DNA from 2 places in the Clostridium sp. 1001283B150225_161107_B6 genome. Region 2 is predicted to be linked to the other one. Evidence: riboswitches for the same ligand, from Rfam matches in the RefSeq annotation. Region 2 holds a riboswitch; the other holds the start of a gene.
What was found. A riboswitch is a leader RNA that binds a small molecule or an ion and turns the genes downstream of it on or off. The one in region 2 is predicted to bind glycine.
Positions count from the first base shown of each region.

Region 1: it holds a riboswitch for glycine, as region 2 does, so the genes downstream of both, I2H39_RS16670 (PTS sugar transporter subunit IIC) here and gcvT (glycine cleavage system aminomethyltransferase GcvT) in region 2, are expected to answer to the same signal.

Region 1 is NZ_JADNMD010000007.1:31,955-37,683, reverse strand. It holds gene I2H39_RS16685 (helix-turn-helix domain-containing protein) at 1-421, opposite strand, end outside; gene I2H39_RS16680 (hypothetical protein) at 621-854, shown strand; gene ahpC (alkyl hydroperoxide reductase subunit C) at 1,242-1,805, opposite strand; gene I2H39_RS16670 (PTS sugar transporter subunit IIC) at 2,096-3,124, opposite strand; glycine riboswitch at 3,416-3,497, opposite strand; gene I2H39_RS16665 (heavy metal translocating P-type ATPase) at 3,738-5,729, opposite strand, start outside.
Region 2 is NZ_JADNMD010000009.1:148,087-153,815, forward strand. It holds tRNA gene I2H39_RS19620 (tRNA-Arg) at 1-17, opposite strand, end outside; gene I2H39_RS19625 (DUF3881 family protein) at 282-1,172, opposite strand; glycine riboswitch at 1,469-1,613, shown strand; gene gcvT (glycine cleavage system aminomethyltransferase GcvT) at 1,752-2,858, shown strand; gene gcvH (glycine cleavage system protein GcvH) at 2,930-3,310, shown strand; gene gcvPA (aminomethyl-transferring glycine dehydrogenase subunit GcvPA) at 3,397-4,764, shown strand; gene gcvPB (aminomethyl-transferring glycine dehydrogenase subunit GcvPB) at 4,761-5,729, shown strand, end outside.

The DNA.
Region 1 (5,729 bases), on a different contig from region 2:
CCCTTACCCCCGGCGCACTGCAGCACAGCAGCAGTTTGAATACCTCAAAATGGTCATAGATATAATTCACCATCCATGGAATATACTGCTCTGTAATCTCATTCAGCCGGGCAGGCTGCAATCCGGGCGGCAGGGAAGCAAATTCCTTGTGCACTTTATCATACATGGCCAGCAGTTCCTCTGCCGTGTCCGCTGTCAGGGCGTCAAACAATGCTTTCTTTCCCGGAAAGTAACCGTATATGGCTCCGGTTGTCACCGACGCCTCCTTTGCAATTCTCCTGAGGGATGCCTTTTCATATCCATATGTAAGAAATTCCTTTTTCCCTGCCTCTAATATGGCTGCAGCTGTGCTGTTATCCCGGCCCCCCATGTCAATCACCCTGTCCTTTCCCCATATCCTTATAACACTGTTATATAACATCGTTATTATGTTACAAAAAAAGGCATCCGTCAATGCATATAACTGATACCTTTTCTCATTAAACCATTTTTTGTATTTTTTGAAAAATCTTCTCAAATAAACTGATTAAAATCATGCGATTTGGAGTATGATTAAGTTAGACAAGTCTAATCCAAATGCATCAAATTGTCAAAAACAATTATTAGAAAGGACAAATATCATGGGACGCAGTTATCATTTATCAAAGAAACTGGCAGATAATCAAGCCAGGGAAATCCTTCGGGAAATAAGTGAGCTTCCCGATATCAAGCAGGCCCATTTCAGTACAGGCCTGGACTATCTGGAAATAGAGACAGGCAATCAGGATTACTCCGATGTTATGTCCAGGGCCGTCAACATTTTCCGCCGGGCAGGCGGAGGCTGTGAACTCTCCTTTGCCAGGTTCCTCCATTAAACCCGGGGACCTTTATGCAGAAAAGGTGCTGTTGCAGCAGCACCTCAGACTGCTGCAGACAAAGCGGCTCTGGGATTTGCATCCCGGAGCCTGCTTTCTAACAATTCAGAACAATCCTTTCATATACAGAAAATTGTAAATCTGCTTAAAGATAGACCACTGTCTGGCTGTAAGCCTGGTGGAGCCAGTTGTGCTACAGACTATGGCGGCAGGATGTGTCTCTCCCCATTTCTGCCTACGCCTTCCCCAACAGGGACCTGCCATATGGTACAGGGCCACCACAAAGGAATGAAACTCGTGGCCGCCGGGAACGCCGTGGAAAAGAATATTCCCACCGCTGTAAAATCCCCGGTCCCGGGGCACCTGTCCTCTGTGCCGGCAGCTGTCCTATATCAGTCCTACCAAATCCAGGCTTGGCTTTAAAGTGTCTGCTCCGGGCTGCCACTTTGCAGGGCACACCTGGTCGCCGTGTTCTGCCACAAACTGGGATGCCTGGACACGTCTGAACAACTCGTCCGCATTCCTGCCCACATTGCCTGCAATAACCTCGTAGGCCACAATCTTACCTTCCGGATTCACAATGAAGCTTCCTCTTTCAGCCATTCCGTCCGCCTCTATCATCACGTCAAAATCCCTGGCCAGTCTGCCCGTGGGGTCTGCCAGCATGGGGTAATTGATTTTCCGGATGGTCTTGGATGCATCGTGCCATGCCTTGTGGACAAAATGGCTGTCGCAGGACACGCTGTATATCTCGCAGCCGGCTGTTTTAAAATCCTCATACTTATCAGCCAGGTCCTCCAGCTCAGTGGGGCACACAAAGGTAAAATCCGCCGGATAGAAAAAGAATACGGCCCACTTGCCTAATACGTCTGATTTCTTTACTTCCCTGAACGCTCCGCCTGCATAGGCCTGTACTGTAAAATCGCTGATTTCTTTTCCAATTAATGACATATTGTTTCCTCCTGTTATTTATGATAGTTTTTAGGTGTTCTCCCGCTGTTCTTCTCTGATAATCTTGCTGATAACCCGGCAAACCATTCAGGTTACAGCGGTTTGGTTTATATTGGTATTTAAGTGCCGCTCCTTTATTAGTTTTAACTAACTTAGTTATATTTTACCAAATCACCGGCTGTTTGTCAAGAAACAATATTAATAATAATTATTAATATTGTTTCTTTTGTAACATGAGCAAAAAAACAGCCGGACAAGTTTCCTCATCCGGCTGTTCCCGCCCTTCCTTATTACTCATCAAATGAATTAATGACTGATAATTCCGGCTTCATATCATATTTCTTCTTGAAAGCAATGGCTCCCACAACGCCTGCCAGGGTGCCGCTGATACCGGCCAGCAGCAGTGCCATCAGTACCTTTAACGGCGGATTGAAGGCAAAGGGCGCCAGCAGTCCCGGTATGGGAGAAGCGGTTCCCGGGGCATTGTTGATGATGCCCAGGAATGCGGCGGCTACTCCCGCAAAGCCTCCCCCGAAGAAATTGGAACAGTAAATCGGTATGGGATGCTTTGTAATAATATGCGCCTGTGTCAATGGCTCCATCATAACAGCTGCTACGTTGCTGTTATCCCCGAAGTGGAGCATTTTAAAGATAACGCCGTTGGTAAAGGAACCGCCGAAGCAGGCAATGGCTGCAATGCCCATGGGCAGTCCCGTGAGTCCCAGCATGGCGGTGAGGGCCATGGAACTGAGGGGCGACGTACAAATCATCTTGATGACGCCTCCCAGCAGAAGTCCCATAAGAATGGGGGACTGCTCGGTAGCTGCCGTAATCATGCCGCCGATGTGAGCCAGGGCTGCATTTACAGCCGGATCCACCAGGAAAGCAATGAATCTGGCAATGGGCGCAATCAAGAGGGCTCCCAGCACGGAATCCAGGCCCGGCGGAAGGTGCTTCTCAATAAACGGTGCAAGAAAGCCAATTGCATATCCTGCGATGAATCCCGGAAGAATGCCGTATCCCCCCAATGCAACGCCTCCAACTACCGCAAACACAGGATTCACACCCATGCCAATCGGTACCATGATTGCCGCTGCCACACCGCCCATATTGCCCGATATGGTACCAGTCTCTCCAAGAAATGCCAGGTGAAGCAAATCTCCGGATATGTACCTGTGGACAGCCTCCACCAGGAAAGTTGCAACTGCTGCATTGGCCATTCCCGACATGGCCGCTGAACCTTTGGGTGCCTTCATGCTGAAAAGTGAGAATGCTGCCAGCGTCAATAATAGTAATCCTAACCCCGTAATAATTGTCATAAATCTACGTTCCTCCTGTTTTTTGCTCTCCGCAGATATCCCTTGGCCGCTTCCCACCACAGACCGCCGTTACCGCTGTGATAGCTCTTAAGCTAAGGTATATCCTTGGTAGAGTTTTCGCAATGCAGGTAACGAAGAAGTCCCCAAAATTGCAAAAAAACAGAGACAGACATAAACATAGCGTAGATGTCTGCCTCTGTCCTTTCACCTGAAAGTTTCCCTGACGCGGTTGCTGCTATGCCGCAGGTTGCTTCATCGGTATTCACAATTTAGTGACCTTCTCCAGAGTCCCGTCCGAATTCGATTCTTTTGCCTGAGAGTTTGCGCATCCCCTTCGGCGTTACCTGACGGTAAGCTCTCCCGAATTCATCAACCGGTCTGTCATTAACTTTGTTTATATTTTAACATCAAACATAGAAAAAAGCAATAGAATTATGTTCAGTTCATTTCTTTTTCACAAAAATCCGCATGTGTTTTTATGCACTTGGCACAAAATAGTCCATAAAAAATGACAGAAAATAAACGGATGTCCATTTACTCTCTGCCATTCTTAAATTAATTGTAAAATATAGGAAGGGGGATTTTATTTTTTCTCCGTATACGCCCCGAAAAATCAGTCCAGAAGATTGGTCATGCTCTTTAAGCTGACGGCCAGCGTGGAGGTGTTATGGAGCATGGCTGACGTGGCCGGGGTTATGACGCCTCCCACTCCCAGAAGAATAAGGCCCAGGTTAAAACCGATGACAAACCGGTAGTTCCGGTCAATCCGGTCCATAAGTCCCCGGCTGATGGCCCTCAGTGTCACCAGCTGGAACAGGTTATCCTCGGAGATGGTGATATCTGCTATCTCCCTGGCAATCTCAGCCCCCTCGCTGATGGCAATTCCAGCGTCGGCAGCCGACAGGGCCGGCGAATCATTGATTCCATCGCCAATCATAATAACCCTGCGGCCCTTTCTCTTTTCTTCCTCCACAAACCTGGCCTTGTCCTCAGGAAGGACTTCTGAATCGTATTCATCCACTCCCACACGCCTGGCAATGGCGGCAGCCGTGCGTTCGCTGTCCCCTGTCATCATAACAATCTTGGTTATATCCTGCCTGTGAAGGGCGGCAATGACAGCATCCGCCTCATCCCTCAGCGGGTCCTCAATGCAGATTACAGCTGCCAGGTTTCCTCCGATGGCAAGGTAGAGATGGGAATATTCCGCGGGCAGGCTGTCAAACTCATCCCTTTTATCCTCCGGTATCCTGCATCCCTCATCCTCAAATACAAAGTGATAGCTTCCTATCACCACCCTCTCATCGCCCACATAGGTGGCTATGCCATGGGCCACCATATAATCCACCCTGGAATGCATCTCCTTGTGAACCAGCCCCCGTTTCACCGCCTCATGGACAACCGCGTTGGCCATGGAGTGGGGAAAATGCTCCTCCAGGCAGGCCGCAATCCGCAGCAGCTCATCCTTCTTCATGCCGTTGAATACCACCACATCCGCCACCTGGGGCCTGGCCTTTGTCAGGGTTCCTGTCTTGTCAAAGACAATGGTGTCCGCAGCAGCCACTGCCTCCATGTATTTGCCGCCCTTTACCGTAATATGGTAGCTGCTGGCCTCCCGCATGGCCGAGAGCACGGAAAGGGGCATGGCCAGCTTCAGCGCGCAGGAGAAGTCCACCATCAGAATAGACAGGGCCTTGGTCACATTGCGCGTCAGAAGCCACGTCAGGGCGGTTCCGCCCAGGCTCCAGGGGACTAAGGCGTCAGCCAGGGTGGCTGCCTTGCCTTCTGCCGTGGACTTAAGCTGCTCCGACTCCTCAATCATGGTCACAATACGCTCAAACCGGGTGTCGCCTGCCGCCTTTTTGACCCGGAGGGTAATCTCCCCCTCCTCAACGGCTGTCCCTGCATACACATAGGAACCCTCTTCCTTCCTGACAGCTACGGACTCCCCTGTCATGGACGCCTGGTTCACCATGGCATCCCCCGAGGCAACCACACCGTCCAGAGGGATGACATTCCCCATGTGGACCGTTACCAGGTCTCCCTCCCGGATTTTTGAAACAGGGACCAGGACCTCTGTTCCGTCCACATTCTGCCATACCCTGGAAATATTCAGGGACATGCTCCTGGCAAGGTCGCCCACAGACTTTTTGCGGGTCCATTCCTCCAGAAGCTCCCCGATTCCCAGGAGAAACATGACCGAACCAGCTGTGTCAAAATCCCTTCTCAGCACAGAGACGGCAATGGCTGTGGCGTCCAGCACCTCCACCTCCAGCTTTCCCCTGAGCAGGCACCGGATTCCCTTCATCAGATACCGGAGGGTGTGGGCCGCCGTATAGACGGCCCGGACCGGAGCCGGCAGGAGGGACTTTGTAAATGCCCGCACCACCACCTTCTGCACCAGTTTTTCCTTGTATTCCCGGTTCAGGGCCCTGCCGCTGTTCTTTGGCACCAGTTCCTGAATCCGCTGATTCTCATAAGAGAACCGCTGTATATCCTCCAGGATTTTCCCGGAACCGCCCTCATACACAATCACTGCATCCGCTGTTCTCTCATATACCCTGACAGCCTTTACCCCGGGAAGGGAACAGATATAATAATGGAGCAA
Region 2 (5,729 bases):
TGCTGAGCTACAGAGACTTATATTAAATTGAGACTGGCAACGATCACTTTTCCCCGTAAGGCAGCTGGTAGAGCACAACCTTAGGAGGCGGACGCTCTATCCTGCTGAGCTACAGAAACACAAATATAAGGCGGGCCGTATGATACTCATGCGGTCCGCCTTATATGATAACCTATGTGTTAAAAAAAATCAAGTCCTATTTTTAAATAAACATCCTCAATTCACCCTGGGACGCCTTGAACCAATATCCGGGAATATCCAATCCATATTCCGTCCCGCGCTTAAAACAGCACCGTGCCCTGCATCCACACCTGCCCCTTAAAGCGCCGCCCAATCCTGGGTTCGCCCAGCAGGTCCTGTTTGTTGACGGCCACATGGAAAACCATGTCGTTGCAGTCCAGCTTCAGGTCATATATCTCTTCCTTGGTAATCCGGTTGGCAATCGTATTGATTTGTGTGATTTCCCCTATGACGGAGTACTGGTCGCACTCTATGCCGCAGGGCATGAAACAGGTTTCTATGATGGAGTATACATCCTCATGGGCAATCCGTCTGGAAACCATGGAGTAGAGGTCGATATCCTCGATGGTCAGGGTCTCAATGGCATCCTCGTCGCCGTGCTTGGCTGCCTCCAGGAGGCTGCTGCGTTTTTGGGCGGCCTGCCGGGAATCCTCGGCCTGTTTTTCCGTTTTATTCACAGGCAGCAGCACCTTTCCCTGAACAGCCAGGCCCGTAAGGGCAGCACCCTTTGGCTGGACAGGCTGACGGGCTTTGCGGCGCATCCTGTACTCCATGGAATTCTCCATGTAGAAAATCAGGGATATGCCCACCCTGTATTCATCAAGAAGGCCTGCATAAGTTTCACGCTCCGTGTGACGCTGGATGGAACATTCTGCCTCTGAACTTACATCCTGGTTTTTGACATAGGGAAAATAATATTCACGGCTGAACGTACCCTTGGGACTCATCTCCCCTATCATGGCAACTCCCATACCGGGAGCCACTTCTGCGCGCAGCTCACAGAGGCGGCTGCCCTCCTGTTCTGCCAGGTGGCCGGTCATCTCCGCTTCCTTTACCAGGCGTTTTAAAAGCTTCGCCATATCCTGTTTTTTCTGGTACATACTGAATCCTACTGTCCGCATAAACTTATGCATCTTGTCACCTTCTTTCATTTGAGATTTTGCTCAGTTAAAACCGTACTCATACAAGAATGAGGCCAAAGGAACCCCTTCGCCTCATCACCTTTGCTCATTATATACTACTTCATAGGAGATTACCAGTATTTTTTCTAAATAAACCGTAAAATATTCGTGAAAATAAGTTTGGAAAATAAGGCGAAAAATGCGATTAATGTGTTAAAATTTAAACACCTTTTAGCTATTGACTGAAAATCCCGGCTGTGTTAGTATGGGATTAGCACAAGGCAAGCCGGTGGGAATTGCGTTTGCGGACAATTTTATATCATCGGAAGATGGATTCGGGAGAGACTGACAGCCATGGGCGGAAGATAGAGGAGATGCGGGAAACTGCATATCCACGTATATTCAGACACCCAGGGGGCAGCGCCGAAGGGGAAGCGGAAAACTCTCAGGCAAAAGGACCGGATACCGGACGATACTCTGGAGAGCATAGCACCGAAGAAGCCAAATCTTTCAGGTCCAAGGACAGAGCGCATGAACATCTTTTGTTCGTGCGCTTTCATAATCTTATATTGTTAAGGACCAGACAATTTCATGAAGGAGGTAGTGATTATGGGCACAGAAGCAACAGGGGAGGTTTTGTTAAAAACACCTCTCTACGACACACACGTAAAGTATAAGGGCAAGATTGTACCTTTTGCAGGGTATCTTCTGCCGGTACAGTACGATAAGGGTGTCATCGAGGAGCATATGGCAGTACGCACCAAGTGCGGTCTTTTCGACGTGTCGCACATGGGGGAAGTGATTTGCAAGGGACCGGACGCGCTTAAGAATCTGAACATGCTTCTCACCAATGACTATACGGTCATGGCAGAGGGCCAGGCCAGGTACAGCCCCATGTGCAATGAACAGGGCGGCGTGGTGGATGACCTGATTGTCTATAAGGTCAGGGATGACTGCTATTTTATCGTGGTCAATGCATCCAACAAGGATAAGGACTATGCATGGATGAAGGCCCATCAGTCGGGGGATGTTGTATTTGATGACATTTCCTCCCAGGTGGCGCAGCTGGCCCTGCAGGGACCAAAGGCAATGGATGTGCTTAAGAAGGTGGCTAGGGAGGAGGACATTCCTGAGAAATATTATACCTGCCTTTTTGACCGCATGGTGGGCGGCATGAAATGCATTATATCCAAGACCGGTTACACGGGGGAGGATGGAGTGGAGATTTATCTGGCACCGGAGGATGCTCCTAAGATGTGGGAACTGCTCTTGGAGGCAGGAAAGGACGAGGGACTGATTCCATGCGGTTTAGGCGCCAGGGATACCCTGAGACTGGAAGCCGGCATGCCTTTATACGGTCATGAGATGGATGATACCATTTCTCCCAAGGAAGCAGGGCTGGGAATTTTTGTGAAGATGGATAAGGATGATTTCATCGGAAAACAGGCCATCCAGGACAAGGGACCTCTGACCAGAAAACGTGTGGGATTAAAGGTAACCGGACGGGGCATCATCCGGGAGCACCAGCCTGTTTACATAGGGGAACAGCAGGTGGGTATGACCACCTCCGGCACACACTGCCCGTTCCTGGGATATCCGGCAGCCATGGCCCTGGTTGACATAGGATTCAAGGAGCCGGGAACCGCACTGGAAGTGGATGTAAGGGGACGACGCGTGGCTGCAGAGGTGGTGAAGCTGCCATTTTATAAACGGTAACGGTACAGCAGATATAAAAAGTATGATTTATAAATATAATAAAGAACAGCATGTTCAAGGAGGTATTAAGAATGAATTTTCCAGAAGATTTAAAGTATGCGAAGTCACATGAGTGGGTAAAGACCCTGGAGGACGGCACTGTTTTAGTGGGACTGTCAGATTATGCACAGGACGCTCTCGGGGATTTGGTATTCGTAAACCTGCCCGAGGCAGGAGACGAGGTGACAGAGGGAGAGTCGTTTGCAGATGTGGAGTCCGTAAAGGCTGTTTCGGATGTGTATTCACCGGTCAGCGGCACGGTGGCAGAGGTCAACGAGGGTCTGCTGGACGCTCCGGAATCCATCAATGAGGCGCCTTATGAGGCGTGGTTCATGAAGGTGGAGAATGTAACCGGCACAGCGCAGCTGATGAGCGCGGCAGAGTATGAGGAGTATGTGAAGACCCTGGATTAATTGGAATACGGATTAGCCCGGAACAGAGATTTATTAAATTAAGACGGGGAAGGTATTCCATCCCATGAGAGGTGAGGTGAGATTATATGGGAAGTTATGTACCAGGTACGAAGCAGGAGCAGCAGGATATGCTTCGTGAAATTGGGTTTGCCAGCTTTGAGGAGATGTTCTCCCATATACCGGATGAGGTAATGCTGAAGGAAGGGGTCAATATCCCTTCAGGACTCAGCGAGCAGGCAGTTAAGAGCAGGATGGAGGACATAGCCGGTAAGAATGTTGTGTTCCGCCATATTTTCAGAGGTGCAGGAGCTTATAACCATTACATACCTGCCATTGTTTCAAGTGTAACGTCAAAAGAGGAGTTTGTCACAGCCTATACGCCTTATCAGGCGGAAATCAGCCAGGGCATCCTCCAGTCCATATTTGAGTATCAGACCATGCTCTGTGAGCTTACAGGCATGGATGCCTCCAACGCATCCATATATGACGGCGCCACAGCCGCGGCGGAAGCCATTGCCATGTGTAAGGAGAGAAAGAAAACAACAGCCTATATTTCCGCGGCTGCAAACCCGGGCGTTATCGAGGTCATGAAGACATACTGCTTTGGCAGCAATACAAAGGTTGTCATGGTTCCGGAAAAAGACGGGGTAACGGATGCGGCAGCCCTGGAGGAGCTTCTGAAGGCGGACCCGCAGGCAGCATGCTTCTATGTACAGCAGCCCAACTATTACGGCAATATCGAAGACGGGGATGCCCTGGGCCGCATTGTCCATGGGGCAGGAGCCAAGTACATCATGGGCTGCAACCCGATGGCGTTAGCTGTTATGAAGACGCCGGCTGAATACGGGGCGGATATTGCAGTTGGCGACGGCCAGCCCCTTGGTATGCCTCTGGCATTCGGAGGACCTTATCTGGGATTCATGACAGCCACGGCAGCCATGACCAGGAAGCTTCCGGGCCGTATTGTGGGAGAGACAGCTGATAACCAGGGACGCAGGGCATTTGTCCTTACCCTCCAGGCACGGGAACAGCACATACGCCGTGAAAAGGCCAGCTCCAATGTGTGCTCCAACCAGGCATGGTGTGCCCTGACTGCATCTGTATACATGACGGCCATGGGTGCAGAGGGCATGGCTAAGGCAGCGGACCAGTGCATGTCCAAGGCCCACTATCTCAGGGACGTGTTAAAGGAAGCAGGACTTGAGCCAAAGCATGAATGTGAATTCTTCCACGAATTTGTAACCGTAAGCCCGGAGGGCAAGTGTACGGACAGCGCCCATATATTAAGGGCTTTGGAAAGCAAGGGAATACTGGGCGGACTGCCGTTGTCCGACAGGGAAATCCTCTGGTGCGCAACGGAGATGAACACCAGGGAAGAGATGGATGAGCTTGCCTCAGCTGTACGGGAGGCGCTTCACAGGGAATGCGGACAAAAGGAGGTGTGCGGTTCATGAAACTTGTATTTGAAAAAGGGTCAGCCGGGAGAAGGCTGGATTTAATCAGCCCCTGCGACGTGCCCCAGGTGTCGTTTGAAAAAGCACATACCCGTGAGAGACAGCCGCGCCTTCCGCATATGTCGGAAAATGAAATCAGCCGCCATTATACGGAGCTGGCAAAGCGTTCCCACGGTGTCAACGACGGTTTCTATCCTCTGGGCTCCTGTACCATGAAGTACAACCCCAAAGTCAATGAGGAAGCAGCTGCCTTGAAGGGATTTAAGGGAGTCCATCCGCTGCAGCCGGAGGCTACGGTGCAGGGCTCCATGGAAGTATTATATCTGGCGGAGAAATATCTCTGCGAAATCACAGGCATGGATGCAATGACATTCCAGCCAGCGGCAGGCGCTCACGGTGAGTTTACAGGACTGCTCTTAATCAAGGCATACCACGTTCATCACAATGACACCAAACGCACCAAGATTATTGTGCCTGACTCTGCCCATGGAACCAATCCTGCCAGCGCTGCCATGTGCGGCTATGACGTGGTGAGCATTCCGTCCAGGGAGGACGGCTGTGTGGATTTGGAGCAGTTAAAGGCAGCGGTAGGAGACGACACAGCCGGTCTGATGCTGACCAATCCCAATACCGTTGGATTATTTGACAAGAACATACTGGAAATCACTAAAATAGTACATGATGCAGGCGGACTGTGTTACTATGACGGCGCTAATCTGAATGCGGTCATGGGCATTGTACGGCCGGGCGACATGGGCTTTGACGTGGTCCATCTGAACCTGCACAAGACATTCTCCACACCCCACGGCGGCGGCGGACCTGGAAGCGGTCCTGTGGGCTGCAAGGAATTCTTAAAGCCCTTTATACCAGGCGTACGGGTGGAGAAGGACGGGGAAACATATCACTTTGTAAAGGCACAGGAATCCATTGGGGACGTGAAGATGTTCTACGGCAACTTCCTGGTG